Regions from separate parts of the Flavobacterium sp. CSZ genome, predicted to be linked through region 1. Evidence: riboswitches for the same ligand, from Rfam matches in the RefSeq annotation. Region 1 holds a riboswitch; each other region holds the start of a gene.
The links. Region 1 has a riboswitch for cobalamin ahead of IRZ78_RS11950 (TonB-dependent receptor). Riboswitches for the same ligand answer to the same signal wherever they lie in the genome.
Positions count from the first base shown of each region.

Region 2: another riboswitch for cobalamin. It lies ahead of IRZ78_RS24645 (DUF5074 domain-containing protein); the one in region 1 lies ahead of IRZ78_RS11950 (TonB-dependent receptor).
Region 3: another riboswitch for cobalamin. It lies ahead of IRZ78_RS01910 (TonB-dependent receptor plug domain-containing protein); the one in region 1 lies ahead of IRZ78_RS11950 (TonB-dependent receptor).

Region 1 covers NZ_JADKPQ010000009.1:41,688-52,632, reverse strand. Annotated here, with positions in the region: gene carB (carbamoyl-phosphate synthase large subunit) at 1-1,445, shown strand, start outside; gene IRZ78_RS11990 (DUF6252 family protein) at 1,566-2,120, opposite strand; gene yiaA (inner membrane protein YiaA) at 2,277-2,675, opposite strand; gene IRZ78_RS11980 (DUF4252 domain-containing protein) at 2,838-3,374, opposite strand; gene IRZ78_RS11975 (DUF4252 domain-containing protein) at 3,376-3,903, opposite strand; gene IRZ78_RS11970 (hypothetical protein) at 3,917-4,375, opposite strand; gene IRZ78_RS11965 (sigma-70 family RNA polymerase sigma factor) at 4,362-4,871, opposite strand; gene IRZ78_RS11960 (S41 family peptidase) at 5,034-6,509, shown strand; gene IRZ78_RS11955 (DUF5074 domain-containing protein) at 6,582-7,652, opposite strand; gene IRZ78_RS11950 (TonB-dependent receptor) at 7,658-9,466, opposite strand; cobalamin riboswitch at 9,547-9,756, opposite strand; gene cobC (alpha-ribazole phosphatase) at 9,824-10,357, opposite strand; gene IRZ78_RS11940 (adenosylcobinamide-GDP ribazoletransferase) at 10,342-10,945, opposite strand, start outside.
Region 2 covers NZ_JADKPQ010000031.1:42,548-53,492, forward strand. Annotated here, with positions in the region: gene IRZ78_RS24615 (SusC/RagA family TonB-linked outer membrane protein) at 1-1,599, shown strand, start outside; gene IRZ78_RS24620 (RagB/SusD family nutrient uptake outer membrane protein) at 1,615-3,180, shown strand; gene IRZ78_RS24625 (SusE domain-containing protein) at 3,191-3,937, shown strand; gene IRZ78_RS24630 (alpha-amylase family glycosyl hydrolase) at 4,011-6,884, shown strand; gene IRZ78_RS24635 (DUF6814 family protein) at 6,989-7,213, opposite strand; gene IRZ78_RS24640 (MFS transporter) at 7,224-8,720, opposite strand; cobalamin riboswitch at 8,963-9,155, shown strand; gene IRZ78_RS24645 (DUF5074 domain-containing protein) at 9,472-10,791, shown strand.
Region 3 covers NZ_JADKPQ010000001.1:449,392-460,336, forward strand. Annotated here, with positions in the region: gene IRZ78_RS01885 (DUF4465 domain-containing protein) at 1-797, opposite strand, end outside; gene IRZ78_RS01890 (hypothetical protein) at 856-2,085, opposite strand; gene IRZ78_RS01895 (hypothetical protein) at 2,093-3,325, opposite strand; gene IRZ78_RS01900 (cell surface protein) at 3,367-4,653, opposite strand; gene IRZ78_RS01905 (DUF5074 domain-containing protein) at 4,664-5,809, opposite strand; gene IRZ78_RS01910 (TonB-dependent receptor plug domain-containing protein) at 5,806-7,854, opposite strand; cobalamin riboswitch at 7,968-8,176, opposite strand; gene IRZ78_RS01915 (hypothetical protein) at 8,466-8,714, opposite strand; gene IRZ78_RS01920 (Crp/Fnr family transcriptional regulator) at 8,976-9,539, shown strand; gene IRZ78_RS01925 (RidA family protein) at 9,713-10,102, shown strand; gene IRZ78_RS01930 (hypothetical protein) at 10,495-10,740, shown strand; gene IRZ78_RS01935 (glycosyl hydrolase family 32) at 10,770-10,945, opposite strand, start outside.

The DNA.
Region 1 (10,945 bases):
TAGAGAAAGAAATTTCGAACTATAAGATATCTAATCTTCCAAAAGAACTTTTGCTTGAAGCGAAACAAAAAGGTTTTGCCGACAGACAAATTGCTCACATGGTAAATTGTTTAGAAAGTGAAGTGCATACTTTACGTATGGATCAAAACATCAACCGTGTGTTTAAATTGGTTGATACTTGTGCGGCTGAGTTTAAGGCAAAAACACCTTACTATTACTCTACTTTTGAGGCTGAAATCGAAAAAGCAAATGGTGAGCGTTATGTAGATAACGAAAGTATTGTAACCGATAAAAAGAAAATTATAGTTCTGGGTTCAGGACCAAACAGAATTGGACAAGGAATTGAGTTTGATTATTCTTGTGTACACGGAGTTTTGGCTGCTAAAGAATGTGGTTACGAAACAATCATGATCAACTGTAATCCTGAAACGGTTTCAACTGACTTTGATACGGCTGATAAATTATACTTTGAACCAGTTTTCTGGGAACATATTTACGATATCATTCAGCATGAAAAACCAGAAGGTGTTATTGTACAGTTAGGTGGACAAACAGCTTTGAAACTGGCTGAAAAATTATCTAAATACGGAGTAAAAATTATCGGAACTAGTTTTGATGCACTTGATTTAGCAGAAGACAGAGGACGTTTCTCAGATTTATTGAGAGAACTACATATTCCTTTCCCACAATTTGGAATTGCTGAAACGGCTGACGAAGCTTCTGCACTTGCTGATACTTTAGATTTTCCATTATTGATTCGTCCTTCTTATGTATTAGGAGGTCAGGGAATGAAAATCGTAATCAACAAAAAAGAATTAGAAGAACACGTTATCAATTTATTGAAAACGATTCCAGGAAATAAATTATTGCTGGATCACTATTTAGCCGGAGCAATCGAAGCTGAGGCTGATGCAATTTGTGATGCTGATGGTAATGTGTATATCATAGGAATTATGGAGCACATCGAACCTTGCGGAGTTCACTCTGGAGATAGTAATGCTACATTGCCTCCTTTTAACTTAGGAGAATTCGTAATGCAACAAATTAAAGATCATACTAAAAAGATTGCAAGAGCGCTGAAAACAGTTGGTCTAATCAATATTCAGTTTGCGATAAAAGACGATACAGTTTATATTATCGAGGCAAACCCTAGAGCGTCAAGAACGGTACCATTTATTGCAAAAGCTTACGGAGAGCCTTATGTAAACTATGCTACGAAAGTAATGTTAGGTCATAATAAAGTAACTGACTTTGATTTTAACCCACAATTAAAAGGTTATGCGATCAAACAACCGGTTTTCTCTTTCAGTAAATTCCATAATGTAAACAAAGCATTAGGACCAGAGATGAAATCGACAGGAGAAAGTATCTTGTTTATTGATGACTTAAAAGACGATCAATTCTACGAATTGTACTCTAGAAGAAAAATGTATTTGAGTAAATAATCTCAAATTCTAATATAAAAAGAAAAGCTCCAATGAAAAATTGGAGCTTTTTTAGTTTTATGGTATGTTGATTCTTTAAAAAGAGATCAGGTATAGTTTTGCAACATTCAATCTTCATTCTTAATAAGCAAAATCATATTTAAAATTAAAAGTACCATCTGTTACTTTTGTTGTAATAGGGTTTGAAGCGCTTACCGGTTTTGAATCGTCTTCAACACAACTAAATGAAAATGTACCTGCAAGGGTTTTTGCACTTAAGTCAATCGAAGTTATTGATATATTTCCTTCAATTACCTCCTGCATATTTTCTTTACTCAAAGCCATCGAAACTTCAATCTGTGTTTTTGAGGCGTCATATGTGCTTTTGGTAATAGTATAGCTGCCTATTTTAAGATCGCTTCTTTTAATGTAAAGCCTAATTTCTTCTAATCCTTTTCTTCCTACAAGTTGAATATATTCTGTTGCAGGATAATAATCAAATAATGGCTTTGTGGCAAAATTTGAGTTAAAAGGATTGTTGACTTCCCACAATGTGCTATCAACTTTTGCTGTCATTGCAAATTTTGAGGTTGGTGAAGTAGGGGTTTCAGGATTTTCTTCGCTGTTATTATCGCTAGAACAGCTGTTTAGTAAAAGAATTAAAAAAAGTAATAGGGTTTTTAAAGTAGTTTTCATCAATGATTTTTAGATGTTAATTAAGGGATAAATGTAGATTAATTTTTGTTAATATTAAATTTGCAGTACAATATTTTGTAATAAAAAAGCTCTATAATGGAGCTTTTCGTTTTGTTGACCTGGAAGTTGTTTTTGCTTGATTATAATGCTAAGAGATTACTCATTTTGGCTAAATGCCATATTATCTCTCGTATTTTTTTGTACTGAAATAGCGCCAAACAATGCTAATAAAAATGCAAATGCGTAAAAACCTTTTTCACTTGGTAAAATGGTAGCATTCCAAAGTCCAACAGCTAATAGTACAATTGATAAAAGTGTTCCGAACCAGCAAATTCCGTAGTAAATATCTGTTACGGGAAGTTTTTCAAGTCTGTCTCTAACGCTTTTTTGTAATGAAACTACAGCAAAAAGACCAAACATTAGAACTGTAAAGTAATATCCTTTTTCATTTAGTAGCATTTCGGCTCTAGCAAGTCCAACGATGTATCCAACCATTCCTGCTCCAAGAGCTACCCATGATGCCGCTATAAAGGCATTCGATGTTTTTTGTACCATATTAATTTATTTTCATGTTTTGGTTAATAACAAATATAGATAAATTAGGTTCATATCAAAGCAATTCAAATAAAGTATTATTCAGTATAATCTTCTAAAAATGTTATATAAAAAAAAGCTCCAAAATTATGGAGCTTTCTCGTTTAAAGTAAGATAGATGTATTATTTAACCAATTGCTGTAAAGGTTTTAATTGTTCCATGTCGATTTTTGATTCTCTTAAAACAGACATTAAAGTCATGATGTTATTTGGGTTCATGTTTTCGCCCAATACACGCACTACTGCAAATCCGTTTTCTTTTCTATTGGCAAAAACTACAAACTCTTTGATGTTGTCATCAGCACCTACATAACTTATTGACGCGCCATCTTTACCTGAGCCAAAACTCATCAATTGCTGGTATTTAGGATCTTTTAGAATCGCTTTGACTTTGGCTCTTTCTGCTTCAAATTGAACCTGATTGGTAGTGTTCGCTTTAAAAGCCAGAATGTTCATCTTGTCAAATGATTTTAAAGCTTCGTTTTGTTCTGCAGATAATTTTGTTTTTTCTACGTTTAAAATACTTGGAGAAACATCAAGAGCAATAAAATTTTTGTTATCTGTGTTTTCTACAAAATATTTTTGCAACGAAGGATCAGAATTACAACTTACTAAAGTCAGTAATACTAAAAGGGCTGAGGTAAAAATGTTGGTTTTCATCTTATTTTTTGCCTTTAGAGGCTTTTTTTAGATCAGAACCACCAGGAAGTTGCATCTTATCTGTAAGTACTGAAATTTCGTTGATATCAAAATTACCTGTTAATGATAATAAAACAGTTTCGTCGTTTTTCGCCCCGTCAACGTACATTAATAATTCTCTTATTTGAGAATCTGATGCTCCTGATTTTACAGATATTCTAACGTTTCTCCCGCCATCATTAATTCGCATTAATTCTTCTAATCCTGCCGTTTTTACATATTTGTCAGCAGAGGCTTTCATATCAGCTTCAATTTTAGGATTTTTAGTAGTAAACACTTTTAAGTTGTCTAATTTTTTAATGAGATTAATGTACTGTTGTGTTTCTTTATCAGAGGGATCAGCTTTTACTTTGCTCATTAAATCAAACATTTTTTTGTTTACAATTACAGAGGTTACATCGTCCTGACCATCAAATTTGTCAAATGCACCCTGTGCATAAAAAGTAGTGGTAACGAATGCGAAAACTAGTGTTATGATGAAATTTTTCATTTTGATTGATGTTTTATTGTTTAAAAATTTTATTTTTTGATTGTTCATATTCCTTAATGTATTGTACACTTCCAATACCTACATTAACATTGCTTGATAATAAGGCTAAAGCTTTTTGAGTTGCTGCTAATGCTTCTTCCGGATTATCATAGGTTCCTAGTTCTGTTTGCGCTACAGCCAGAGCTGCATTTTTTTCGCTTACATAAAAATAGGTTCCAACTCCTAATAAAACAACAACAGAAGCCGCTATCGATAACCACGCCACATTTCGTTTTTTAGTTTTTAGTGGTATGTCCTGCGTCGATTTTTGTTCTTTTACCTGAGAGAAATAACCAAATATAGGTTTGTATTGCTTTAAATGCTGCGCAACATTTGGTGAAGAAAAATAGTCTTTTAATTCTTTTTCCTCTGCAATACTGGTTTCTCCCTGAAAGTATTTTTCTAATAGATCTTCTATTTTATTGAATTCCATAACTGTGTGTGTTAACCATTGATTCTCTAATTTTTTTTCTCGCTCTCGAAAGTGCTACCCGAATAGCCGTTTCATTCATGTTGACAATTTTAGCAATTTCATCAAATTCATATTGTTCAACATCGCGTAACTGAATTAATATTTGTAATTGCTCGGGCAACTGACTTATAATTTTCTCCACCCATTCTAAGCTATTCGAATCCTCTAATTTTTTATCCAACTGAGGTTCCCGGTCGGTATAGTTATTATGTACAATTTGAAGATTTCCTGCTCTTTTCGATTTTAACTGATCCAGACAATAATTTTTTGTCATTGTCATCGCTAGTGCCTCGACACTATTATAGCTGTCTAAATTTTCTTTTTTATTCCATAATTTAACTATTACTTCCTGCGTAGCATCTTCGGCCTCTTCTGTACTGGTTAATAATCTTTTTGCCAGACGAAAAACTTTGTCTTTAAAAGGATTTATTAATTCTATAAACACATTCTGATTCATAAAATTGGTTGGTTATTCGTTAGCTTATATAGTCAAGACGAGGCACTATTATTTTTGTTACAGCAGAGTATAATTTTTTTTATAATAAAAAACACTTTAAAAATATCATAGTTAAAACTAAAGATACTATTTTTACGTTAATACTACATAGATACCTACTATATGAAAACAATTTTAAAGGGCGTACTGTTATTATTTTTACTTGCTTTTTCTTTGCAGTCTTGTGAGGATCAGGATGATGTTGCCGCTCCGGCTGATTTGCAGGTGAATGATTTTATTTGGAAAGGCTTAAATCAATACTATTTATGGCAAGCCGATGTACCTAATTTAGCCGATGAACGTTTTAATAATAATCAGGAATTATTAAATTCTTTTTTACGAGGATATTCTCAACCGGAAGATTTATTCCAGGCTTTATTAAATAAACCTATTAGCAAATTTCCAAAAGGTCAGGCAATTGATCGCTTTAGTTGGATTGTATCTGATTATACTGTTTTAGAACAGGAACTTCAGGGAACTACAAAAAATAATGGTGTCGACTTTAGATTAAGTTATAAGCCTAATAGTACAACTGATTTAGTGGGTTATGTACGTTATATTATTCCTAATTCTGATGCTTCAGGAAAACAAATAAAACGTGGAGATCTTTTTACAGCAATAAATGGAACTCAACTTACCGTTTCAAACTATCAATCTCTTTTGGCAGCCGATAGTTATACTCTAAATATGGCTGATTTTAATGGTACAAGTTTTGAATCTAATGGAAAAACAGTTTCTTTAGTAAAAACAACTTTAGACGAAAATCCTATTTTTATCAATAAAGTGATTACTTCAGGTAGTCATAAAATTGGTTATTTAATGTATAATGGTTTTTATGCCAATTACGATGCGCAATTAAATGCTGCTTTCGCCGAATTGAAATCGCAAGGAATTACAGATCTTGTTTTGGATTTAAGATATAACGGCGGCGGTTCTATACAAACTGCAACGCGTTTGGCAAGTATGATTACAGGTCAGTTTACGGACAAGATTTTTGCTAAGGAAAAATGGAATGCAAAAATAAATGCAGCTTTTGAAATTGATAATCCGGAATATCTAAATAATCGTTTTGTAGACAAAGTAGATGGAGCGGCAATAAGCAGTTTAAACTTGTCTAAAGTATATATTCTAACTACTACAGGTACAGCTTCTGCGAGTGAATTAGTTATAAATGGTTTGGTGCCGTATATTTCAGTAGTTCAGATAGGGGAAACAACAGTGGGTAAAAACGTTGGTTCTGTTACTTTATATGATTCTCCAACTTTTGGAAAAGCAAAAAGAAATCTAAATCACAAATACGCTATGCAGCCTTTGGTGCTAAAAATAGTAAATGCTGCTGATTTTGGAGAGTATACAGATGGATTAAAACCAACTTATGAACAACTAGAGCGTATTACTAATCTGGGAGTTTTAGGTGATACATCAGAACCGTTATTAAGTGTTGCTATTTCGCAAATTACAGGAGCAACGGGTAAAAAAGCGCAACTGGATAAAGGTATTGTTTTAAAGAATTTTACAGATACCAAAGCAATGGATGGTATCAGAAATCAGATGTATGTTAAAGATGCTCCGGAGGGACTTTTAAGATCATTAAAATAATAAACATAAAAAAGGCTTTCAGAAATGAAAGCCTTTTTTTATCCAAAATAATAAACTAATTCTATTCTTAGATTAGTTGTTAAAGTAAAATCCGTTTGGATTAACACCTACGCTAAATTCATTAGCAAGTTTTCCTGTTAGAGAATAGATATAAATATCTCCATTATCTACATTATTTACTTTGTCTGCAACATATATCTTGCTATTTTTTACTGCTAGTCCATAAAGTGAGGTAACCTCAGTAGCCTTGAAAATTGGAGCAGTTGGTAAAGCTGTAGCGCTTGTAGCAAGAGAGTAAATATTACTGTCAATAGTGTAATATAATTTATCGTTTTCAATATCTAAATATCCAGGATGTATTACACCATCAAAACTAAGAGTAGATGTAATAGTATTACTGCTTAAACTAACTTTTACTAATTTACCAGCTGTTTGTGTGGGAGCATAGTAAGGATATCCTTCGCATAAAATATACAAGCTTCCATTGTCTTTTACCAATCCTCCAGGCATATCACCTACCACGAAGTTAGTCACTACCGAGTTAGTTGCAGCATTAATTACAGTTAATGAATTTCCGAAGTTGTAACCTCCTTTATGAGTTACATAAAGTTTACCGCCGTTTTCAATTATTTTTTCAGGTCCTTCAACTACAGGAATTTTAGATGTTATAGTGTTTGTGGTAAGGTCGAGAATCCCTACGTAATCATCATTTGGATCAGCTCCGTCCCCCCAGTTTGTAACATATCCTTTTCCGTTTGCAAAAGCGATATATCTAGGGGTTTTGATGTTTGCAGTAACAGTAGCGATGCTCTTGAAAGTATATCTGTTTACTACTTCAATTTTATTAGAATTATTTACAACCAGGTAAGCGAAGTCTCCATTAAAACCGATGCATTGAATAATGTCATTTGTTGTTTTTTCAGGATTTAATAAAGAAAAAACATTGTTTTCAATTTTTAAATCATCTGATAGATAAGATACATTTCCATTCGATTTAAGAAATTGACCTTCATTTGCAATAAATAATCCACCTTCGTAATTTCCGCGAGGTTCTGGTGCAGTATCATCATTATCGCTGCTACATGACACGAAAAATGCCGAGCTTATTATGACAGTTAAAAATAGTTTGTTAAATCTTTTCATCGTATTTAAAAATTAAGGTTTATGTATATTGTATAATTTCTTCCCGGCATTTGTCTGTTGGTAACGGGTTGATAATTTTCATTCCAGATATTTAAAGCTTGTATGCCAAGTTTATAACTGTTCTTTTTTCCAAAATCGTAATCAACACCAATATTCCCAATATTATAATCTTTTACTTTACTCGCAGGATTATTAAAAGGCGTTGTATAAGCATCTCCGTTGTATAAGTATTGAAAATAAGAAGATACTTTTTTCCAATTATAAGAAACCGATCCTGTTAGTTTATGGTAAGGAACGTAAATCAATTGCTTGTAAACAGATTCTCCTTTTATTATTTGTTTACTTTCAGAAACCGTATAAGCGTAAGTTCCGTTAACGGTAAAATTGTTGTTTCCTATTTTGGGTCTCCATTCTAATACTATTTCGGCGCCATAAGCTCTTACTTTATCTGTGTTTTCCGGTGACCAGGCGCCACCGCTTCCTTCAGTCGGAACCCAGCGTAATAAGTCTTTGATCGAATTATAATAGGTTGTCAGAGAGACAGAAAAATTCTTTGTAAAAAACTCATTGCCAATTTCTGCCTGATAAGAAGTTTCACGTCTTAGATCAGGATTACCGCTTCCTTCCCAAAACAAATCATTATATGTAGGCATTCTGAAATTTTTTGAAGCGTTAAATTTCACACGATAAAAATCAGTAAATTGATAACGTGTTCCAAAAGAAAACAGGAATGGATTCCCGAAATTATCGGTTACTTCCTGGCGTATGCTGGCATTGTAATCCCATTTTTCAGTAACTAAATGACTTAACAGCAAACTAGCCGAGCCAACTTCTCTTTTTGCATTATCGATGCTCGAACCATATCCTTTATTACGACTGTAATCGACAATAGTGTTTAGTTTGATTTTATCATTTACATCAAAAGCCAAATCATATTTTATGATAGAAGTTTCAACTTTTCCATAGGTAAACAGTTCAGAATTTATATTGGCAAAATACTTATAGGACTCGCCAATATGTGCCAATTTCAATTTTGATGTAAAACTATTAAACAGACTTTCCCATTCTAATAAATTTCGGGTATTAAAATCGTTGTACTTTGTTTTGGTTTCTGTGGGTGTGATTAAAGAAAAATGACGCTCTGCATCATAAAACTGGCTGTATGCTTTTATGGTATTTTTAGCATCTATTTTATACCCAAAAGTGGTGTTCATGCTGGTGTTATAATACTCACCATTTATGTTTCTCTGATCTGTTGTGCCAGGATATTTAAAATCATTATCAGAGCTATTTCTGGAGATATTGACCTGTAAACTATATTTATCAGAAGATGCGTTGATGCGATAATTGGCACTCAAAGTATTGTAACTTCCCAGGCTAAAAAATACCTGATTAGAGAATTCGTTTTTAAATCTCAAATCATTATTAAGGTGAATGCTTCCGCCGATGGCACTGCTTCCGTATAAAACACTTCCTCCACCAGCTTTCACAGCTATAGAATTAAAATCCCTTGTTCCGATGGTGTTGAAATCCGTCTGACCTAAAAATTGTGAATTAATGTTGATACCATTCCAGATAACAGCAGTTTGTGCTGCAGTAGTTCCCCTGAAAGAAGGTCCGGATGTCATACCAAAACCATTTTCCTTAAAATAAATGACAGTATTGAAATTTAAAAGAGAAGTTAAAGAAGAGGCGTTTTTACTGATAACGGAATCATTTAATACCTGAACCAATTGTGAGGCAGAGTACTTTTTAAGATTAGCGTCTGAAACGACAACTTCTTTTAGTTTATTAATAGTATCATTCTGCGCCATAATAATTTGGCACAGCAGCAATAAACAAAATGCGAAAAGTTTTTTTAAAGTCATAATTTCTAAACTCTTTTTCCCGAGAGCTTGATATTTGTTACAAAGGCAGGTCTCCTGGCTTGCGTCTTGTTGTTTACCTTCCCATTCGCCGGGGCGAGCAGTGGTATTAGAGTTAACAACAAACATTCTTTTTAGAACTAAGCTTACAGTTGCGGGTACAGCTCAAGATTTTGATTATTACTTGATTCCCTTTTAATGTGTTTTGAAATAACACAACCTTAATTGGTTGCAAAGATAAAGTTAAAAATATCGAATTTTCTAATTTGTTTGACTATTAAGGATAAAATTTAAACAAAAAGGTATTTAAAGTGCTATTTTTATTACCTCACCAAAATCTACTTTGTTATTAAAGGTATCTTTTAGAGGCAACGAAGTATGATGACATAAAATACTACGTATTACTCCTGCGTGCGCTACTATAATGATAGGTTTTGTTATTTCTTTTGAAATTTGAGATAAAAAAATCCCCACTCGTTCGTGTAATACAACAAATGATTCGCCATTTGAAACCCTGATATTTACAAAATCCTCCATCCAGGGATTAAGTTGCTCCGGCGGAATTTCATTCCAGTTTTTCATTTCCCAATCGCCAAAATTCATTTCCATTAAACGATCTTCTTTTTCAAATGCAATTGTTTTAATATGATCCTGAATATATTCAGCTAAAATGACACAACGTTTTAGTGGACTCGAAAAAATTATTGCTTCAGGAGGTAATTGCGAAACGATATTTTCAAAAACAGATTCAAAAGGTTCTGCCAAATCTACATCAGATTGTCCGTAACAAACTCCTTTTTCGCAAATCGTTTCGGTATGACGAACTAGATAAATTTCCATATCAAAAGAATACTTAAATAATAAACAACCTCGCAAACCTGTTGTGTTGCGCCAAGACAGTCTCCAGTATAACCATCAATCCATTTCTGGAAATAACGTGCAAGAAAAAATCTTGCTATAAAAACAGGAATTAAAGCCAAAAGGAATTTATATTGAAAATAAGAGAAAACGAAAAGAGGAAGTAATCCGAAGAAAAACGAACCGAAAATTTCTTTCCAGCTATGGTTTTTTGCAATAGGTTTACTTTTACTCGAAGCATCGTCTCTGGAATATTCATGCGTAAAAATAATAGAGATGGCAGCCAAACGGCTCAAAGCATGAGCAGAAATAAACAAAATAAAAACCTGAATAAGTGCAATAGAATTATCTCCTTTAAAAAGCGAAACAGATTCTGAAAGCAATTTGAATTTTAATAAAAAAAGCAAAACCAAACCAATAGCTCCATAAGCACCAATCGCGCTGTCTTTCATAATAATCAGGATTTTTTCTTTGGTCCAGCCGCCACCAAAACCATCACAAACATCTGCAAAGCCATCTTCGTGAAAAGCTCCGGTAGTAAGAACAGAAACAATAAGGGCAAAAATTACC
Region 2 (10,945 bases), on a different contig from region 1:
AATGCTCTTCAGACTTATCAATTAGACAACTCTGCCGGAACAACTCCTCCAACGTATGTGTTTAATCCAGGTTTAAATTATGCCGAAGATCAAACCGTTACAAATAAAACATTAGATGCTTATTTTGTATACAACAAAAGTTTAACAGGATTTGTAACCAGAGTAGATGCTCAGGCAGGTTATTCTTATCAAAACTTTAAAACTGACGGAACTAAGGAAAATTACAGGTATAGTACTGTAAACGGTTTAAGAGAATTAACTCCAAACCCAGCGAATAATGCTAATAACAGATACTATAACGAGAGAAACTTACAATCGTTTTTTGGAAGAGCAAATTTTGATTTAGTAGACAAATACTTATTTACGTTTACTTTAAGAGCAGATGGATCTTCTTTATTTAAAGAAGATAAAAGATGGGGTTATTTCCCTGCAGCAGGTGTTGCATGGAGAATGAAAGACGAATCATTCTTAAAAGATTCTAAAACCTTTAAAGACTTAAAATTAAGATTAGGTTACGGTATTACAGGACAACAAGATATAACGGGTGTTGCAGGTTCTTATCCTTACAGTGCATTATTTGCGCCAACTGGTACCTCAAGTACTTATATTCCTGGAGTAAATGGTTATTATGCTAAACCTTATAATGAGGATTTAACATGGGAAAAAACAACTACATATAACGTAGGTATTGATTTTGATCTTTTTGAAAAAAGTATTGTTACAGGTAGTATCGATGCGTATCAAAAATATACAAAAGATTTGCTTTCTGTAGTTTCAGCGGCTCCTGGACAAGCTTTAACAAATGAGTTTGTTGCTAATGTTGGAGACATGAAAAATAAAGGTGTTGAAGGAAACTTAAATGTAAAAGTGATCAATAGTGATGATTTCAATTTAGCTGTAAATGGAAACATTGCTTATAACATTGGTAAAATTACAGATTTGAATAACAGAACGACAAACGTAGATAACGCATCGAACATTCCGGTAGGAACAGGACAAAAGATTGCTTACAATACTGTTGGTCAACAACCTTACTCGGCTTGGGTATTTCAACAAGTTTATGATTCAAACAACAAACCGGTAGAAAATGCTTTTGTTGACAAAAACGGAGATGGTGTTATCGATGATGGTGACAGATATTATGTGGCTTTAAGACCAAACTGGACGTATGGTTTAGGATTAACAGCTTCGTACAAACAGTTTGATTTATCAACAACTTTCAATGGTCAAATAGGAGGGAAAGTATACAATGCAAGAAAACTTCAGTCTGGATTTATTGATAAAGCATTGCCTGCAAATTCAACTAGTTTAACGAATGTTTTGAATACTGAATTTGATTTTCAAACTATAAACGGAAACGTTCCATTTTCTGATTATTACTTAGAAGATGCAAGCTTTTTACGTTGTCAGAACATAACTCTTGGATATAATTTTGACAAAGCAATTAAAGGTGCTACTTTAAGATTGTATGCTTCAGCTAATAATGTATTTATTGTAACCAATTATACAGGGGTTGATCCGGAGAATTTCAATGCAATTGATAATAATTTCTATCCAAGATCAAGAACTTTCAGTTTTGGTCTGAATTTAGACTTTTAATAAAAAAATATAAAGATGAATCAATTTAAATTTAAGATTATAGGAGCTGCTTTGGTTCTATTCTTATTCACTGCTTGTGTAGATGACTTAAATACAGAACCAAAAGTAGAATTGACTTTGGATAAGCTTTTAGAGCAGGATCCAAATGCTGTAGACGGTTTAGTTTCTAAAATTTACGGAACTTTTGCTCTTTCAGGTCCTGATGGTCCAAGTTCTACAGATGTTACTACAAAAGATGCTGGAGAAGCTGCTTTTTTAAGAAGTATCATCAACTTACAGGATTTCTCTGCAGATGGTATGAAAAACCGTTGGGGAGATGATGGTTTAGATCAGTTAACTACAACAAGTGGGTGGAATGCAAATAATAAATTCTTTAGATATTTATACGACAGAGCTTATTACACGATATCTCAGTCAAGTAATTTAATTCAGATTTTAAAAACGACGAAAGTAGATGTTCCAAACAGAGAAAATCATATTGCAGAATTGCGTTTTTTAAGAGGATTAGCTTATTACTATCTTATAGATTGTTTTGGTAAAGGAGCTATTACAACCGAAGCTGATATTAATACAACGACTCCAAAAAAAGAATCAACAAGAAAAGAGCTTTTTGCCTTTTTAGAATCTGAATTAAAAGAGGTTGAAGGTACTATTACAGCAACAAAATCTTACGGTAAAGCAGATAAAAATGTAGTAAGAATGCTTTTGGCAAAATTATACCTAAATGCAGAAGTGTATACAGGAACTCAAAGATATGATGATGCTTTATTATACTCTAAAAAAGTAATCGATGAAGGTGGTTATACTCTTGCGCCAAATTTTGGAAGTGTGTTTTCAGGAGATAATAATACTTCGCCGGAAATTATCTATTTTTTAATTGCAGATGCTGTAGTGAGTCAGGGTTATGGTAATACAACTTATATCATTAACGGAAACCTTAGTACAGAAACAATGAATCCTAATAATTATGGTGCTATTGATGCTTGGACTGGTCACAGAGCTACTAAAGCATGGTACGGATTATTTAATAACGGAAACTTAGTTGATTCTCCAGATGACAGAGCAAAATTATTCTTTACTACAGGACATTCTTATGAGATGAATGATTATAAAAAATGGACTGACGGATATCCTAGTGTAAAATTCACAAACAAAAACTTTGTAGGACCTACAAATGCAACAAGTTTTGCAAACACAGATTTTCCTTTATTTAGATTGTCTGATGCTTACTTAATGTATGCTGAATGTGTTTTAAGAGGAGCAAGTGGAGGTTCTGCTGGATTAGCTTTAGAATATGTAAATAAAGTAAGAACAAGATCGCATGCGGGAGAAATAAATGCGGGAGAATTAAATCTTGATTTTATTTTGAAAGAAAGAGGTAGAGAATTAAATCTTGAAGGACACAGAAGACAGGATTTAATTCGATTTGGAAAATTTACTGGAGGATCTTACCTATGGCCTTGGAAAGGTGGAGTAAAAGATGGAGTTGCAATTCCTGAAACTTACAACTTGTACCCAATCCCTACAACTGCGTTACAGGCAAATCCACAGTTAACACAAAATCCAGGTTATTCATCTTAATACGAGAAATATGAAAAATATATTAAAACTAAGTGCATTTGCACTGTTATTTATATCAGCTACAGCTTGTGATTCAGATGATGATCTAACTGTAGTTACGCCAACAAAAGCGGCTGTATTAGCAGTTCCTGCTGAAGGATCAGTTTATGTTCTTGATAAAGCAGAACCTAACAAAGTAGCTGCAACTTTTACATGGGATGCTGCACAATATGCAGGTGAGTCGACACCGGTAACTTATCAGGTTGAAATGGCAAAATCAGGAACAGACTTCAAAGATGTGGTTGTCGTTTCTGTAACTACAACAAATAAAGTAGTCGTAACAAGCGGAGAACTTAATGCAGCAGCGGTAAATGCCGGATTAACGGCTTTTCAATCTCAAGATGCAGACATTCGTGTTAAGTCGTATGTTGGTGCGCGAGGCATTGCTCAGTACTCAAATGTTATTAAATTAGCTATTACGTCATATTCTGCATGGGACAACTGGGGACTTATTGGTTCTGCAACTCCTAATGGATGGGATGATCCGGATACTAATTTAGAGTATGATTTAGCAACTAAAACATATTCGTACACTGGACCGTTGAAAGTTGGAGATTACAAATTTAGACTTGACGATAAATGGGACACTAACTATGGTGATAATGGTAATGATTTAACATTAGAAGCCGGAGGTGCTAACATTCCAGTTACTGTTGCAGGAAACTATACAATCATTGTTGATTTTGTTGCAAAAAAATACACCATTACAAAAAACTAACGTTTTGTTATAATTAAAAGAAAGGCTGTCTCTATGATAGCCTTTTTTTATAAACTAACTAACCAACCACATTATGAAAAAAACTTTACTATCAATATTTTTATTGATGGCAGTAGTTGCTTTTGCACAAAAACAAATGGCAACTTACTCCATTAGCCCTTCAACTTTTGAAGATACGACACCAATTACCATTACTATTAATGGTACAAGTATTGATGAAAGTACCTGGGGAGTTATTGGGAATGCATTATATCTTTGGTCGTGGTCTTATGATGTAAATGATACCACTCAAATGGATTCTCCTTCTAACGGACCCTGGACTGCATCAAATGAAGCAAGTAAGTTTACTTATAATTCCGCAACCGATACTTATACAAAAACATTTACACCATCGGTATATTTTAATAGAAACGGAATTGGGAAAATAGGTTTTCTTGTTAAAGCTAAAGACGGAACAGGTACTAAACAATCACAGGATATTTTAATCGAAGTTGGTTCTTTTCAGGTTTCATTGACTTCTCCGGTAGAAAATAGTGCTTCAATTATAGCATCGGGATATAATTTTAATATTGCTGCGACAAATACAAATGGTGTGGCAAGTTATTCCTTAAAAGCTAACGGAACCGTTATTAATACAAATACAAGTACCGTGAGCTATTCTTATTCTCATATTGGTGTTACAAATAATCAGAGTTACGAGCTGACTGTTACTCAGGCAGGAACTACAATTGTAAAGAAATTTTCGGTAATAGCAAACCCAAATACGGTTTCGCAGGCAATGCCAACAGGTTTAGTAGATGGAATTAATTATAATGCGGCCGATGCTACAAGAGCGACTTTGGTTCTGGATGCACCTTTAAAAGATTTTGTTTACGTTGCCGGAAGTTTTAATAATTGGCAGCCTTCATCGGCGTATGCCATGAAAAAAGATCCTGTTTCCGGAAAATTTTGGTTAGAATTAAACGGATTAGTTTCCGGTGTAAATAATACGTATCAATATTGGGTGGTAAAAACTAATCCAATTGCAAACTCGCCTTCCTTGGTAAAAACGGCTGATCCGTATTCAACTTTGGTATTATCTCCTTACGATGACCCTTCTATTCCTGAAGCTTCTTATCCAAATATGCCAGTTTATCCAACAGGACAAAATTTTGAAGTTACAGTTCTTAAAACGGGACAAACGCCATATAACTGGCAAATAACTAATTTCACAAAACCTGAAAAGGAAAAATTGGTAATTTACGAGGTTTTAGTTCGTGATTTTGATTCGGGTAAAAGTTATCAAAGTTTAATAGATAAGATAGAATATTTTAAATTATTAAAAATAAATGCTATCGAATTAATGCCGGTAATGGAATTTGAAGGCAATGAGAGCTGGGGTTACAATACGTCATTCCACATGGCATTGGATAAATTTTATGGAACATCAGATAAATTAAAAGAACTGATTGATGTTTGTCATCAAAACGGAATTGCGGTTATTCTGGATGTTGCATTGAATCATGCTTTTGGCAGAAATCCGATGGTGAGAATGTGGATGAACGATCCTGATGGTGATGGATTTGGAGCGCCAACAGCTGAAAATCCTTATTTTAATACAGTAGCCAAACATACTTTTAGTGTTGGAGAAGATTTTAATCATCAATCGGTAAAAACACAATATTATGTAGAACGTGTAATTAAACAATGGATTCAGGAATATAAAATTGATGGTTTCCGTTGGGATTTAACGAAAGGTTTTACACAAGCTTGTACTGCCGCAGATGAAGCCTGTACCAATGCTTATCAGCAGGATAGGGTAGATATATTAAAGAAATATGCTGATTATTCATGGAGTTTAGACCCGACACATTACACCATTTTTGAACATTTGGGAACCGAAACCGAAGAAAAACAATGGGCAGATTATAAAATTTCTGAAACGCCAAGTAAAGGAATTATGATGTGGGGAAAAATGACAAAAGAGTATAATCAATTGTCTATGGGATATGCGACTGAAAGTAATATCTCGAAAATGTCAAGTGCAAATCGTGGGTTTGTCGCAAATCGTTTAATAGGTTATGCAGAAAGTCATGACGAAGAACGTTTGATGTATAAAAATCTACAATATGGTGCTTCAGGCGGGACTTATAATGTGAAAACTTTAGATACCGCTTTATCCAGAATGTCGGCAATTGGAGCTGTTTCATTGTTGGTTCCGGGGCCAAAAATGATTTGGCATTTTGGGGAATTAGGTTGGGAAAATTCAATTTTTACCTGCAATAATAATTCTGTAAATACAGATTCAGATGCCATTTCAGGAGATTGTAAATTAGATACTAAACCACAGCCTCAATGGGTAAACAATTGGTTAGGAAATTCAAATCGTAATAAAATTTATAACGATTGGGCTAAAATGATCACGCTTAAAAAAACAGAACCTGTATTTTTAGGAACTTCTACAATTCCAAATTCTAATTCGTTAACATTAAATATTAAAATAACCAATGCCAGTTTGGCTTCGGCACAATTAAAAGATGTTTTAATTCTGGCCAATTTTGATGTTACAGCACAAAATGTTTCAACAGGTTTTCCGTATGCAGGAACGTGGTATAATTTAATGGATAATACGACTATAAATGTTGCGGATATAAATGCACCAATAAATTTACCTGCTGGAGAATATAGAATTTATGGCAACAAAACAGCGAATTTAGCCATTGAAGATTTTGAAAAAGGAAATGCGGTGAATTTATTCCCAAATCCGGTTTCAGACTATTTTACTTTAAATACTGCTGTTACAAAAGTTCAGGTTTATTCAATTTCCGGACAATTGGTTAAAAGTTTCGCTTCAAATAGAAACGTTGATTTTCAATTTGGCGTAAGCGAATTACAAACGGGTTTATATATTGTAAAAGCCTTGGATGAAAGCGGTAAAACGCAAGTAATGAAGTTTGTTAAAAAATAAAGGTTTAAAATATATCTCTAACAGATTAAAATTTTTGGTTTGGTTAGTAATGAAAAAGGGCTGCTCTATATTAATAGACAGCCCTTTTCTCATGTAATTTTGTATTACTTCTCTTTGTTGTATTCTCCAATTACGGCAAAATAGCCAAAAGTTCCCAATCCTAAAACAATGAGAGGAGTAAGAATAAAAAGGATGATGATTCCAAATACTAAATCATCTTGTTGGTCAGACAAGAGTTTGGGTAAGCCAAATTCGAATATGCAAAAATATGCCGCTGCAACTGCAAGGATAATCCACAAAACACCTAAAATTTGTTTGATAGTATTCATAGTTATAATATTAAAGGTGATTGGTTTTATTTTTATTATCGATGTAAATCATTCCAATTACAAAACAGACTGAAGCTATAATAATAGGATACCAAAGTCCGTCGAGATAAAAGTCCGGTTTTCCGGCTCCTTTAGCATGAGTTACAAAATATGTCGAAATAGCAGGAAGCAGACCTCCAAAAATACCATTACCAACATGATAAGGCAAAGACATTGACGTGTATCTGATTTTTGTTGGAAACATTTCGACTAAAAATGCCGCAATAGGTCCGTATACCATCGTAACAAATAAGACCTGAATGAAAACTAAGAAAATTAAAGTCCACTCATCGCTTGAATTGATCGTAATCGAAGTAGTAATATGAGCTTCTTTTTTGCCTGAAAAATGCGTCTTTTTCTCTAAGAAAGAAGTTCCATCACTATATTCTTTGTGTGTAGTATAAATAGAATCGTTGTCTTTATTAACCTCGATTGTTTCTTTTGTGGCCTGAGTAAGTTCTGTTTTGTAGTTTACATCTGTAGTATTGTACATCATTTTGTAAATAGGCCTGTAGAACAAAATCGCAAGAAGCATTCCGCCCATCATAATATATTTTCGTCCTATTTTGTCGCTCAGCCATCCAAAGAAAATAAAAAATGGAGTACCTAATAATAATGCAATTCCTAATAGTCCATCAACTTGCGACGAATCGATATTCATTACGGTTTTCATAAAACTCATAGCGTAAAACTGACCGGTGTACCAAACAACACCTTGTCCCATTGTGGCCCCAAATAATGCGAGTAACACGAATTTCAGGTTGTATCGGTTTCCGAAACTTTCTTTTAGAGGATTTGTACTGGTTGTACCTTCTTTTTTAGCTTTGGCAAAAACAGGAGATTCATCCATGTTTTTACGAATTAAATAAGAAACACCCACCATAACAATCGAAACCCAGAACGGAACCCGCCATCCCCAGGAATCAAAATCTTCAGACGAAAGTACATTTTTGGTCGCCAGAATAACCATTAACGAAATAAATAAACCAACTGTAGCTGTAGTTTGAATCCAGGAAGTCCAATATCCTTTTTGTCCCACAGGAGCATGTTCGGCAACATAAGTCGCTGCGCCTCCATATTCTCCACCAAGCGCTAATCCTTGTAATAAACGCAGAATCAATACTAATAATGGAGCCATAAAACCAATCGTTTCATAACTCGGGATACAGCCTATTAAAAAAGTAGAACCCCCCATTAATAATAAGGTAGCCATAAAAGTATATTTTCGGCCAATAATATCTCCGAGTCTTCCAAAAAATAAAGCGCCAAAAGGTCTTACGACAAATCCGGCAGCAAAAGTGGCCAAAGTCGATAAGAAGGCAGCGGTTGGATTATCACTCGGAAAGAATTTAGTTGAAATTACAACGGCCAAACTCCCAAAAATATAGAAATCATACCATTCAATCATAGTACCCATTGATGAGGCCGAAATTACTTTCCAGATGCCTTTTGTAGAAGTTTTGCTCATAAACTAATTTATATACTTGATGACAATTAAGAGTATTAAATATTTTTTCACGAATATAAAAGATAATTTTTTATTTATTTGATACTTTTTTAACAAATGATGTTTATTTGTTGATTTAACATTTATTCGGTAAGTCAAAGCTTTGTAAATCGAAATAAATTATAGTTTGCAGCAATGGTCAAAGCCTTTAAAATAAAGGACTGTTGCTTTGTTACGAAAGAAAACACTAGTTTTGCAGCTCAAATTTTAGAACAGAAAATGGTTGTCATATTGATGCAATATTGACATTAAAAGGGAATTTGGTGAAAATCCAAAACTGTCCCGCAGCTGTAAGCTCATTAACTGAAACCCTTTAATACGTCACTTTTCATTTTGAAAGGGAAGGCTGGGTGTAGGGAGCAAGTCAGAAGACCTGCCATTTTTATAGTAATAAATAGCTTTCGGGGATTGAAGCTTGAATTAAGAACAATACTTTTCACTTTGTGTGATCATGTATTGTTTCGTTATTCTATTCTCGTAAGCCAAAAATAGAGTTTATGAGTTTTTTTTTCTGCAAATATGATATCGTCAAAACAATTTTCTTCGAGATGTTTTTCTATGCGATTCATTGTTTTTCTTCATTAAAAAAATCATTAAAACGTATCGTTGTACAAGATGTTTGCTTTTGCAAAAGTGCTTATACCGCTTTTGTCCAGGTAAATTGTATTTCGATTTAAAGATTTAAGTAATATAATTTTTTAAATATTTAATAATGAAAAACCAATTTTTTTCCAAACCATTAATTGCAATCGTCTCTTTGATGCTGCTGACAATTTCGTGTAATAATGATGATGATTTTACAGCTCCACCTGTAATAAAAGGCGAACAGCAGTTAAAAGATACTTTGACCATTGGAAAAACGCTGCAATTAAGCTCAAAATTAGCCGATAGAAAGAATGTTTCTTTTGAATGGGCCGTAGACGGAAAAGTAGTAGGATCTGATTCTACTTATATCTTTAAACCGGAAGCAAGAGGCGATTTTAAAATTACAATGACAGCCAAAAATGATGGCGGAAACGTTTCTCTAACTTATAATATTCATGCATGGGGAGCATATGAAAACGGTTTCTTTATGATCAACGAAGGATGGTTTGGTCACGGAACAGGAACGGTAGGGTTTTACAGATATGATACAAAAGCCGTGGAAGACAGTGTTTTTGTAAAAGTAAATCCGGATAAGGATCTAAAACCGGCAACGTCTACATTAGAATTTGGAACGATCATCAATAAAAAACTATTTTTAGTTTCTAAAGTTGGCGGACCAGTTGTAGTTGCTGATGCTTATTCTCTTAAAGAAGAAAAAAGAATCGTGGCTAAAGGCGGAAACGACTGGCGTGCAGTAGTAGGTATTGATGAAAATCAAGCTCTTTTGACTTCGAGTAAAGGGATATTTAAGCTTAATCTTAATACTATGGAGGTAAATGGGCAAATCGATGGTATTACCGGTCAGGTAGGAGATATCGTTAAGTCTAACGGTTATATTTTTGCATTGTCTGCTTCAAAAGGAGTGATTGTTATTAATGCTTCGACATTGGCTATCGAAAAAACTATTCCGGGTATGGTTTTAGGATTTGCAGTTACCGATGATAAAAAAGTATGGGCAGCAGGAGGTAAAAAACTTATAAGTATAGATTCGAATACGCTTGAAGTAAAAGAAATCGCATTAGGTTTTCAGGCTTACGGAAGCTGGGGAGCATGGCATCCGGGATCTATTACAGCGGCTAAAAATGATATTTTTATTGCTAAAAACGGAAGTTTTAGCGGTGGTAAAGAAGTTTATAAATACACAGGAACTCCGGAGTCCTTGGCGGAACCTTTTATTAGTTTAACAAATTCAAATATCTTATATGGTGCAGGAATTGGTTATGATCGAAAGAAAAACACTTTGGTACTGAATACATTAAATGAAGGTTTTGGGGTTAATTTCTCTATTAATAATCTTTATTTATTCAACGCCGATTCAGGAGTTAAAATAGCATCGGTAAATTATTCAGGATATTATTTCCCTGCGGTTTCGGTGTTTCATCAATAGTTTTTTTTCGGAACCAGATTTAAGCGAAAAAAAAATTAACCGCAAAGATCGCAAAGTAAAAAACACAAAGTTCGCAAAGCTTTTTATCGTAAAGCTTTGCGAACTTTGCGTTTTCTCAGCATAACGTCAGGTGAAAATCTTAGCGCACTTTGGG
Region 3 (10,945 bases), on a different contig from region 1:
CATCCTGTAGGCATTACTAATGAAGATCCTGTATGATTGGCTAATGTATGTACAATAGGATTCGTGATTGTTCCGTCTTCGGCTACTCCGTAAATTAATAATTTGAAAGAATCACCTGAAGTGAATGCTCTTGCGAATCCATCTCCGTACAGACAACCGTAATACGGCCATGGATGCATGTTGATTTTTAATCCTTTCACTTCGTATAATCCTGTGTTTCCAATTTTAATCCAGTTAGAAAAAACGCTTTCGCTAAAAGTAGTTCCTTGTGGATTTTTAGGATCTAAATAGCTTGACCAATACGCCACGATATAAGGATCACCAGTTGTTCCTGGAGTTCCTGCTGCAATTGTAGAAGAAGTACCAAAACCGCTTCCGGCCATAGTTCCCCATTGATGAGGCACCCATCCATCAGATCCGCCAGGACCTGAACCAGAACCGTAATCTGTAATATCATTTACATTAGAAACGATAAAACCATCCCAATAATTATAACCTGAAGAGGTAGCTGTATGCGAAAATGTAAAAATATCAACATTTAAATTCGTGTTCGATACATACGTGTTTTCCCAGTATTTACCACCCGTTGTAGTGATTCCGCTGGTTAATAATGCACTGGTTAAATTAAGCGTTGATGTGGTTCCAATTGCCGGATCGGTAACTGTTTTTTTTGTTATATCACTGGCGTTTTTCGCTACTGCACTTGCGCTTTCGTTGCTTAAAGGGGCGTCATCATTATTACAGGATGAAAGTCCCAAGAAAAGACCAACTGTCAAAAAATAAAGTACTTTTTTCATAATTTATAAAATTTAGGGTTAATATTCGTCTTTAATAACTTTCAAGAAAAGGTGGTTTTTACTTGATTGCTTTTGGGAAATTCAAATCTTCGACGTGTGTAAAGAAATTGGTTACCAAATCTGTCGCGCCGGCTTCGGCATATGTCGAAACGTATACTTTTACAAAATCGATTCCAGGTAAATGAACTTTCTTTCCGTTGCTGTCTACAGCCCAGCTAATGTCTATTGACGGATCTTTAATCCCTCCGTAACCCCACTCAAAAGTTCCTATGTTATAGGTTGTTCCCTCTCCATCGCTTACATCTTTTACAGGCAGGTATATTTTTGTTCCTTTTAGCGTGTAAGATTCTCCCATCCATTGTGGGTAATAATTATAGCGTCTCCATTTTTTTGTTCTTGTAATAAAACCGGATGCCGTTTTATTGTCTGTCCATTTAAGATATTCTTTATCAAACTGCCAGTCTTTTGTACCTGCTACAGCAGCTTTGCCTGCATTTGGTTTGTTGTATGTAATTTCATAATTCTTTACAGTAGTCGATTTATTGTATTCGCTACCGGCAATTTCATACCATTCGTTATCGTCTGCAATACCGTTTTTATTTGCATCGTAAGCAACATAAACACTCACAGGAGAAACTTTTGAGTTGCCACTGTCTTCATTCATTTGAATCTTAAAATCACGTTTTCCGTAAGCATTTACTACAGTATGATCAAATGCTGTGGTAATAGATCCCCCGAAAGTTCCTAATGGAACCGCATTTCCTTCGATAAGATCTGACTTAACTTGTTCCAAAACTTCTGCTTTGGTAGTAAAACCATAATTATCAAGATTAAAACTCGGAGCAGGTACATAATCGATTAGCGATAATGCTTTTGAATTATAGTTTTTTCCCGTTTCTGAAACTGTAACTTTTGTAGAAGCTTGTTTTACCAATTTATCCAAGGTTACCGTTAGATCTATTGTATAATTAGCTGCTATTGCTGTTATAAACTGTAAGTTTTTGGTGTCTCCAATAACAGAATCTTTTACAGCTCCGCCAGTTCCGGTTACTTTTACTGTCCATTTGTATTTAGCAAGTTCAGCATCAGCATTTTCAATCAACACTTGTGGTTCTACGGTTACTGAATTGTATCTGCTCACAGTAAAATCTGAGGCTAATTTTAATGAAAGAGAAGCTTCTTTAACGGGTTGCGTTTCAGGGTTATCTTGTTTTGAATCGTCATTACTACAGCAGTAAAAAGTGCCAATAGCTACCAGAAACAAACTATGTTTTAAATACTTTTTCATATTCTTATTATTTTACTTTTTTTAAGTTGTATTTTTTTAATAAATGTAGATCTCCTGCACCTGCAAATTTGGCAGCCATGGAAGATTGCTGATGGCAAAGTCCCATTGGTTCGCTCACACAGTTGACTACTTTTATAAAATTAATTCCCGGAAGATTGGCTTTGTTTCCGTTTTTATCTACAGCCCAGTTGATATCAATATCTGGATTAACTGCATTTGCATATCCCCATTGCGGAGGTGTAAAATTCCATAATGTACTTTGCCCAGGGCGTGCTGTAACAAAATCTACATTAAGTCTTGTACCTTCATAAGTAACTGCGGTTTGAGCAGCCCATAAAGGATAATATTCTTTTTTGCTTTTAGATCTTGGTAAGTAATATGATTCAGGTGAATTATTTTCGCAAAAGATATGCTCACGATCAGAAAACATATCGTTTGGTCCGCCCACTACAACAGGTGCTCCGGCAGCTTTTTTATGGTAGGTTATTTTAAAATTCTTTGTTGTGGTGGCTTTCGTATGCTGGCTTCCTATGATTTCGTACCATTCGTCTTCGTCTGGTTTTCCGTTTCCATTTTTATCATAAGCAACATATACAATTCCGGGTGCCGGCGGATTCGCTTTGTCTGTTAAATCTCCTCCATAAATTCTAAAATCACTTTGTCCTGTAACATTTACAACGGTATGATCGAAACCAATAATAATAGAACCTCCAAAACCTCCTAAGTCTAGTTGATAACCTACATTAGTCTCATTGATTCTGCCCAAAGCAGTACGTAAAATATCTTCTTTTTTAAATCCGTCTTTGTATAAATCATTGGCAAACATTCCCGGTGCCGGATCAAAATCGAAAATACTCGTGATGTACGGATTGTAATTTTTAGTTTCGTTAGTTACGTTTACGATTGTTTTTTTGCTGCCTTTTTGGTCTCCTGAAGTGACATTTAAAGTAAGCTCATAAGCTCCAGCATAAATGGCTACAAAACGCAGGTCTTTTGTATTTCCTACAATAGAATCCGTCTTTTGGTTCACCGGGTTTTTAGTCAATATCCATTGGTAAACAGGGCTGGTAGTTTCGGCAAAAGCCGGTATGTTTACAACACTAAATGTCGATGTTTCGTATTTTTCCTGAAGTGTAACTGCGATCTTTTCTTCAGCTTTATCATCATCATTGTTGCTGCTGCAACCAGTAAACACGGCTGCAAAGGCAATTAATAATAAATGGGTAAGGTTTTTTTTCATGGTTTTTGGTATTATAATTTTAATTTAACATTCTAATTATTCTATTTTCTGGTCGGAATATTTTCTCCCAAAAGGTGCAAATCTGTTGCTCCCATTATTTCGGTAGAAGTTTCGCCTAACCATCCCGCTTGTTGGTTGAGACCATTATACACTTTTACAAAATCTACTCCCGGAAGGTGAATTTTGTTTCCGTTTTTATCAATTGCCCAATCAATATCTATAGCAGAATCATCGTCGTTGTTAGGTGCATTATCAGCATATCCGTAAAGAAATGCATACTGAACAAAATAGCTTCCGGTTCCGCTTTCATCAACAGCATTGTCGGGTAATCTTGTTCCTTTAAAGGTGAGGCTTGGCTGATCTTTAAGCCATTTTGGCCAGTAATCTAAGGAGTGATTGTAGGCGTTGTTTTGTGCCAGATAACCATCTTTACCCTGATTGTCTTTCCAGTAGATGTATTCTATATCAGTAAAAAGTACAGTTCCGGTTCCGCCTCCGGGAACGGGTGCTTTATTAGGATCTGGCCTGTAATAGGTGATTTCGTAATTATGAATCGTTTTTTCCATGTTGTGTCCGGCACCTTCTATTTCGTACCATTCATCATCCGGAAGTCCGTTTTTATTCTTGTCGTAAGAAACCATTATAACTCCCGCTTCACTACTGCCTCCGCGCATTGAAGTATCAGGATTAGGATTGGCATCTGCCCAGAAAGCATTGCCTAAAACCCTAAAATCACGTTTCCCTTTTATGTTTACAATGGTATGATCAAATCCAAAAACAATGTAACCACCAAATGCTCCAAGCGAAATAAGATCTCCGTTTTTCTTGGCTAGGTATGTATTGGCTCTGTCCAAAATTCTTTCGGTCGTTTCTCCGTCATTGGCTGCCGGTAAATCATTTATAAACTGTCCGGGTGCCGGTTTAAATTCAAATACCTTGTCAATAAAGGTTTTATATTCCTTTGTTTCTTTGGTTACATTTACCTTTACTTTTTGCGTTTGCATCATTCCCTGATCATTGATCAGTAACGTAAGTTCGTAAACGCCAACGTCTGTCGCAGCGAATAAGGTTTCTTTGGCTGTAACATCAGAAAACGCATAATTCTCTGACGGTCCTTTTGTCACGCTCCATGTAAATTTAGCCTCTGTACTTAAGCCATTATGTGCCGTAACTGATATTATTTTAGACCGTTGTACACTATATTCGTTTTCAACAGTAGTTTCGCCGTTATCATCGTCATTCGATCCACTATCAGAACAATTGGTAAGTGTTAGTGATACTAATAAAAGCACTGCGAATCGAAAATGTTTTAAAAAGTTGTGATACATTTTTTTCATTTTAATTTTTAGTTATAAAAGCAATATGTGCAGGAATATTCCCTGCTGTAGTTTTCCATTTTAATTTACCTTCGGGCGTAAAGCAATAGATGTAGCCTGTTACCACATAATTTTGTGCATCAGTAATATAAATTTCTTTGGTTTCAGGATTTATCTGAAGTCCGTACGGAATCATGATTTGTTTCTCGGTACCGTCTGTAATAATCTTATCACTTATTACTTTCTTTGTTTTTGTATCTAATATTCCATAAGTCACTTTATTACTATTGGTGAGGTAACTCCATGATACACTGTAATAATAGAGCAAATCGTCAACGAGACACATTCCTAAAACCGGCATATCGAGCTGCATTTTTTTCTCATCTGTTTTAGTATCAATCACAAAAAGATTCGAGGGCGTGTTGTAATAATCTCCTCTGGAACTCACATAAATATCTCCCCTGCTGTCGATTTCCATGCTGTAGAGATTGATCCCTACATCTATCTTTTTTATTTCGGTAAAAGTTTCAAGATCGATTACAGATACGGTTCTGTCGTAATTAGGAACCCTGTAACCTCCGGAATTGGCAACGTAAAGTTTCCCGTTGTGTACCACCATTTGTTCGGGCTGATAACCCACATTTACTTTTCTTTTTATTTCTAATGATGTCGTATCGATTTCTGCCACAAAACCTATTTCTGCATTGGGATCAATGGCAACCGGACCTGCATAAGAACTTACATAAGCTTTGTCTTTATAAAAAGCGACATATCTACAATTGGGAATGTCTATTTTTTTGATGCGTTTTGCTGTCCATTTATCAATAACCTCAACTTTGTTGGAAACATTAATTACAGCATAAACCTTGTTGCCATAGATTTGAATATCGTTTCCAACATCACCCAATTCTTTTACAACTGTCGGGTTTCGTTCTGAATAAATATCGGTGGTATAATTTCCTGTTCTATAACTGAATACGTCGATACTGGCACGGTTCATTCCCATATTACCTTCGTTAAGAAGATAAAAACCTTCTATTTTACCATCGCTTCTTGGCGCGGCAACATTTTTATCCGAAGATGGAAAAATGGTTTCTTCTTCCCGACAGGAAACAAAAGCAAGGGTTATCAATAAACCGAGGACTAATTTTGTTGTGATCTTTTTCATAGCTCGATACTTATTATAAATTTCATTGTGCGTCCCGGCATAGGATAATTATAAATTACCTCGTATTGCTGATCGAAAACATTATTAAGTTCTATTGCGCCTTTCATTTTATAATGCTGAAATGCAAATGATTTCTGCACTGCCAGATCATGTGTATACCAAGGCTGGACTTCGTTGACTTTTATATTATTGACATTACCATTGTAACGTTTTCCTACGTATACAAAACTGTAGTTGAAGTTCCATGTTTCGTACTCAGCGTTCAATATTCCGGATCCGCTATGCCACGGGGTGTAAGGGATCTGGTCTCCATAAGAGGACAATTCAAGACCGGCAAATTTGGTAAAATCCCTGTTTTCAGAATACGTATACGTTAAGTTGGTACTTAAATTTACTTTGCCAATATGCATGCCCATATTCACGACAGACTCTACTCCTTTACCTTTTACCTGCCCTATGTTGGTCATCATCCAGCGAAATAAATTTCCTGTAGGCGCTGCTACGATTTTATCTTTAGTATTGGTATAATAGCCATCGACCTGAAAAGATATTTTATCAAAGAATCCTTTATTTACCAGTAAATTATAAGTCAAACCAATATCGTACTGGTTCATATATTCAGGTCTTAAAGTACTCGAACCAACCATTGTATAATACAAATCATTAAAAGTGGGCATTCTGAAAATACGTTTTGCAAATGCTCTCACATTAAAATCGTAATTTTTAAAAGGTGTGTAGCCTAAAAATAAAGCGGGTGTAAATTCTTTTTTATCCGGGGCTTTTGCATTGTAGCGCACTTCTTCCTGAACATAAGTTCCCACAACGCTTCCCAAAGCTTTAAAACCACCATATCGATAAGAACTTGCCAAAGAAAATAATGCTGTATAACGCTGCGGAAAAGAAAATTGAGTATTTATTCCTTTTCTGGTTGCATTTAATCTATTGTACTGAAAATCTGTAGATAGCGAAACATCCCAATTCGACAATATACTGTACATGTTTACGGCTGAGAAATAATATTCCTGCTGGTAGTAACTATCGTCAGATTGTGCGCCTTCGGTTACGGTTTCGCCTAATATATTGGTGGTATCTCGTGCCACATAGTGCGTGTAATCGTAAGCATATTTTGCTTTGGCCTGAAACTTATATCTTTTGGTAAAATCCTTGATTAAAGTTCCTTGTGCGAAAAAATTCTTGTCGTATTGCCTGAAACCGTCTGAAAATTTATTTTCGACAATAGCTCCGGGTGCTCCTCTATCTGAATCATAATAGTACACTTTGGCATCCCAGGAACCATTATTGATTTTTCCGTAAAGGCCGGATTCAAATCGTAATGCTTCTATATCGCTATTATGTCTGGTGGCAGTGGTATCGTAGGCTACTGATCCGTCGAGATTGTTTCTTTTGTATCTAAATTTGTATTGTCCGTTTGATTTGATGTATTCAGAACTAACGTTCATGCTGACTTTATCGCTCAGTTTTTGTTCCCATCTAAAAGAAGGATCGAAATAGTTGATAGACATGGTTTTAAACCTTACCAGTAAATTTGTTTTTTTATCACCAACAAAAACAGGACGTTTTGTTCTTAAATAAATGGTCGAAGCGGCTGAAAAATCCTTTGCAGACTGAAAAATTTCACTTTTCTGTCCATTATATAAGGTTAGGGATTCCATGTCATCTAAGGAATATTTTCCCAGATCCGTGACTCCATTTTGCGCGTTACCTAACTGAATACCATCATAAAAAACACCTACATGGTGTGTACCCATATTACGTACATCGACCGTTTTAAGTCCGCCGAGACCGCCATAATCTTTAATTTGAATTCCTGCAAAATATCTCAATGCATCGGCAACATTATGGCTTGCTAAATTCTCCAGTAATTTTCCTGAAAGACTTTGTACGGGAATTACTTCCTGATATGGTTTCCCTTTTAGAATAACTTCTTTTAAAACACGCAAACTGTCATTAGATACTTGCGAATGAATCAAATATGGAGCAATAAATAAGAAAAATAATAAGAGTAATTTTTTTGTATTATACATCACTGATTTAATTAAATAAACCTCGCGGATGTAGTAATCAAAAAGCAAAAAGAGAGAATCCCACTATGCAATAGCAGGTCAATTTTTGTTGTTCGACTTTATTCCACGAAAGCCTTAAACTATGTGATTATGGCAGGTCTCCTGACTTGTTCCATCTTTAAACAACCTTCTCATTCGCCGCGGCGAACAATGGCATTAGTAACGTTTAAAGACTTATATAGAACTTACAGTAGCGGGTCTGCTCAGGATTTGCACCTGATTCCCTTTTAACTATTTTCTTTTATTTTTCTAAAGAAAACAGACCAAAATCTGACGTAAAGATATGATTATCTTTATAAAAAGAAGTACAACGTAACGAAATTACATTTTTAATAATAAATTAACAAAAATGTCATTAATAACACAAGTAACTTAAAAGCAAGTTTTTGCCAAATTAATTTGAGTCAAAATACAGCTGTAAGATCGGCAACGATTTCGATCGTTGAGGCTTGGAGAATTGGGTTCTAAAAACACATAACCCAAGGTTGAAAACTTGGGTTATAGTTGAAATAGGATTAGAAATGAAGGATCTAATAAAATGTATTTTTTTTTTATAAGCAATAAATATTTTACTATCTAAAAATTGTTATGGTATCTGCCAAATTTTCTTTGTAGATAAATGCTTTGATAAATTCCTGGACTTCATTTGTAGTTTCAGAAGGAGTTGCGAAAGAATTGATATGAAACTCATCATCCTGATCGAGGATATGAATAATTTCGGTATAGCCTTTAGAGATTAAACTACCCTTTAATTTAATAATATTCAACTGTTGTTGACTATCCAACTCCTTACGAACTTTTAGTTTTATAGCTTTATCCATTTGTAAATATTTTAAATTATTTGACTCTGATTCATTCTCAAATATAAAAATTAATTCGTTACTAATGTTCCTAAAATCGCTTTATAAAACATTATTTATCAACACACTAATAAACAAAAGTTTAAGAAATTGTTATTAATTTTATTAAATCGTTATCTACTTCCTAAATTTAATTTTCTTATATTTTATGCTAACCACAAAATTGATATCGATAATAAAAGCTTCTCTTTTATTAAAATTTCAATAACTTTGGATGCTACTATGCACAATCAACTTAGAGAACATATAGAAAAAATAATTCCTCTTACTGATGAAGAGTTTGCTTTTGTGTCTTCTCATTTTACTTCCAAAAAATTTAAAAAATATCAGTTTCTTATTCAGGAAGGTGATTCTGTCAAGTATTCTTATTTTATCATTTCGGGACTTTTAAAATTGGTATATACTGATGAAAAAGCAAAGCAGCATGTTGTTTCTTTTGCTATGGAAGATTGGTGGGAAAGTGATTACTACGCCTTTTTTACCCAAACTGAAGCTACAATGTCATTAGAATGCCTTGAAGATACTGAAGTACTTTGCTGCTCGTTTGAAGATTATAAAAACCTATGCAACGGCTTGCAGAAAATGGAACGCTTTTTTCTGGAGAAAGCCACTTTTGGTTTTCTGGGATCTCAACGCCGCATTGTTTCCTGGCAGACTTCTAACTCTAAAGAGCGTTACGACCAATTATTAAAACAATATCCTTCGCTCCTGCAGCGTGTTCCTAAAAGTCTTATTGCTTCGTATTTAGGCGTTTCGCGCGAAACATTAAGTCGATTATCTTCCTGATGTGACAATTCTCACATCAAAATCTTGAAAAATGTCACGAGTACTTTCCAGCCGTTATGATCAATTTTGTATTACAATTTTAAACTGTAATCGTGAAAAAAACGGCAAGCCTTTTAGTATTACTATTATTAACTACGATGCCTGTATTGACACAAACGAAAAAAGGAAAACAAATGGAAAAAAGAGAATTTAATCCTTGGGAATGGCAAAATCAACGCAGTTATGTACAAGCAATTGAAGTAAAAAATCCGCAAGGAACATTATATGTTTCGGGACAAACGGCGATAAGTGCTGACGGAATCTCCAGTAATGAAAACATGGAATCGCAAATAAAACTGGCATTGCAAAATCTGGAACAAGTCATTACGGAAGCCGGATATGAATGCAGCGGAATTGTTCGGTTGAATATCTATACTACTGCGACTGATGAACTTTGGCCACATTTTAATCTTATTCAGGATTGGGTGGCGAAACATGGTATGAAACAAGCGACAACTTTACTGGAAGTAAAAAGTCTTTTTGAGACTTTAAAAGTTGAACTCGAAGCGACTGTTGTAAAATAAAGTCTTCATGATATAAAAAAGCTGTGTCTTTCTTTTCAGGAAAAACGCAGCTTTTTTGTTTATTTTTTTTCTTTAAAATTAAAAAAATCAAATCAATTTATTTATTTTTTGAAAAGTTTTAAAATAAAAAAGAAGTAAAATCTTCTTACAATTTTAACCTTTAAACAATAGTCTTTCAAACGGTTATCTAAAAAAAACATATAATTCCGTCTATTTTTTTAAATTTTTTGCCTTATATTTCAAAACTAAAAATTCAATTTTTACGTAATTACCTCAAACGATAGTCTTGTAATAAGATAAATTCAATTCACTGGTACGTTTTTGGAAAAATATTGAATTTTATCTTATTCCTGATTATCGCTATTTTTTATTAAATTTTAAGAATATTAAGTTTGGACAATATTAATGTACTAAGATTAAAAAGAACTTTAGCTTACCTGGAAAGCAAACAACGTGAATTAAAAAGACAAAACGAAAACGATACCCGAAGTCTTGAGTCTATGATAAAATATCTTAAAAAAGATATGCTGGAACAGTTTAAATTAACCGAGTATGACATTTACATAAAAGGCGAAATTCACAATACCGAAACTTTTATTCATAGTGTAAAAAGTATTATAGATACTAATTCTAAGTAACCCCATCACAATCTGTCAAAGTACATTAATTATTGAGCTATTTTATTATACTCATCAATTGCTTTATTAGGATCTGCGGTTGCATATTCGTTCTCCGGTTCTGGAATGACATGAATTTTTGAATCGCTTAAAGAAACAATTGCTGAACATACGTAAACACCAATTTTACCTTCGCTGTATTTGTAATCCAGTAAAGTTAGTTTGA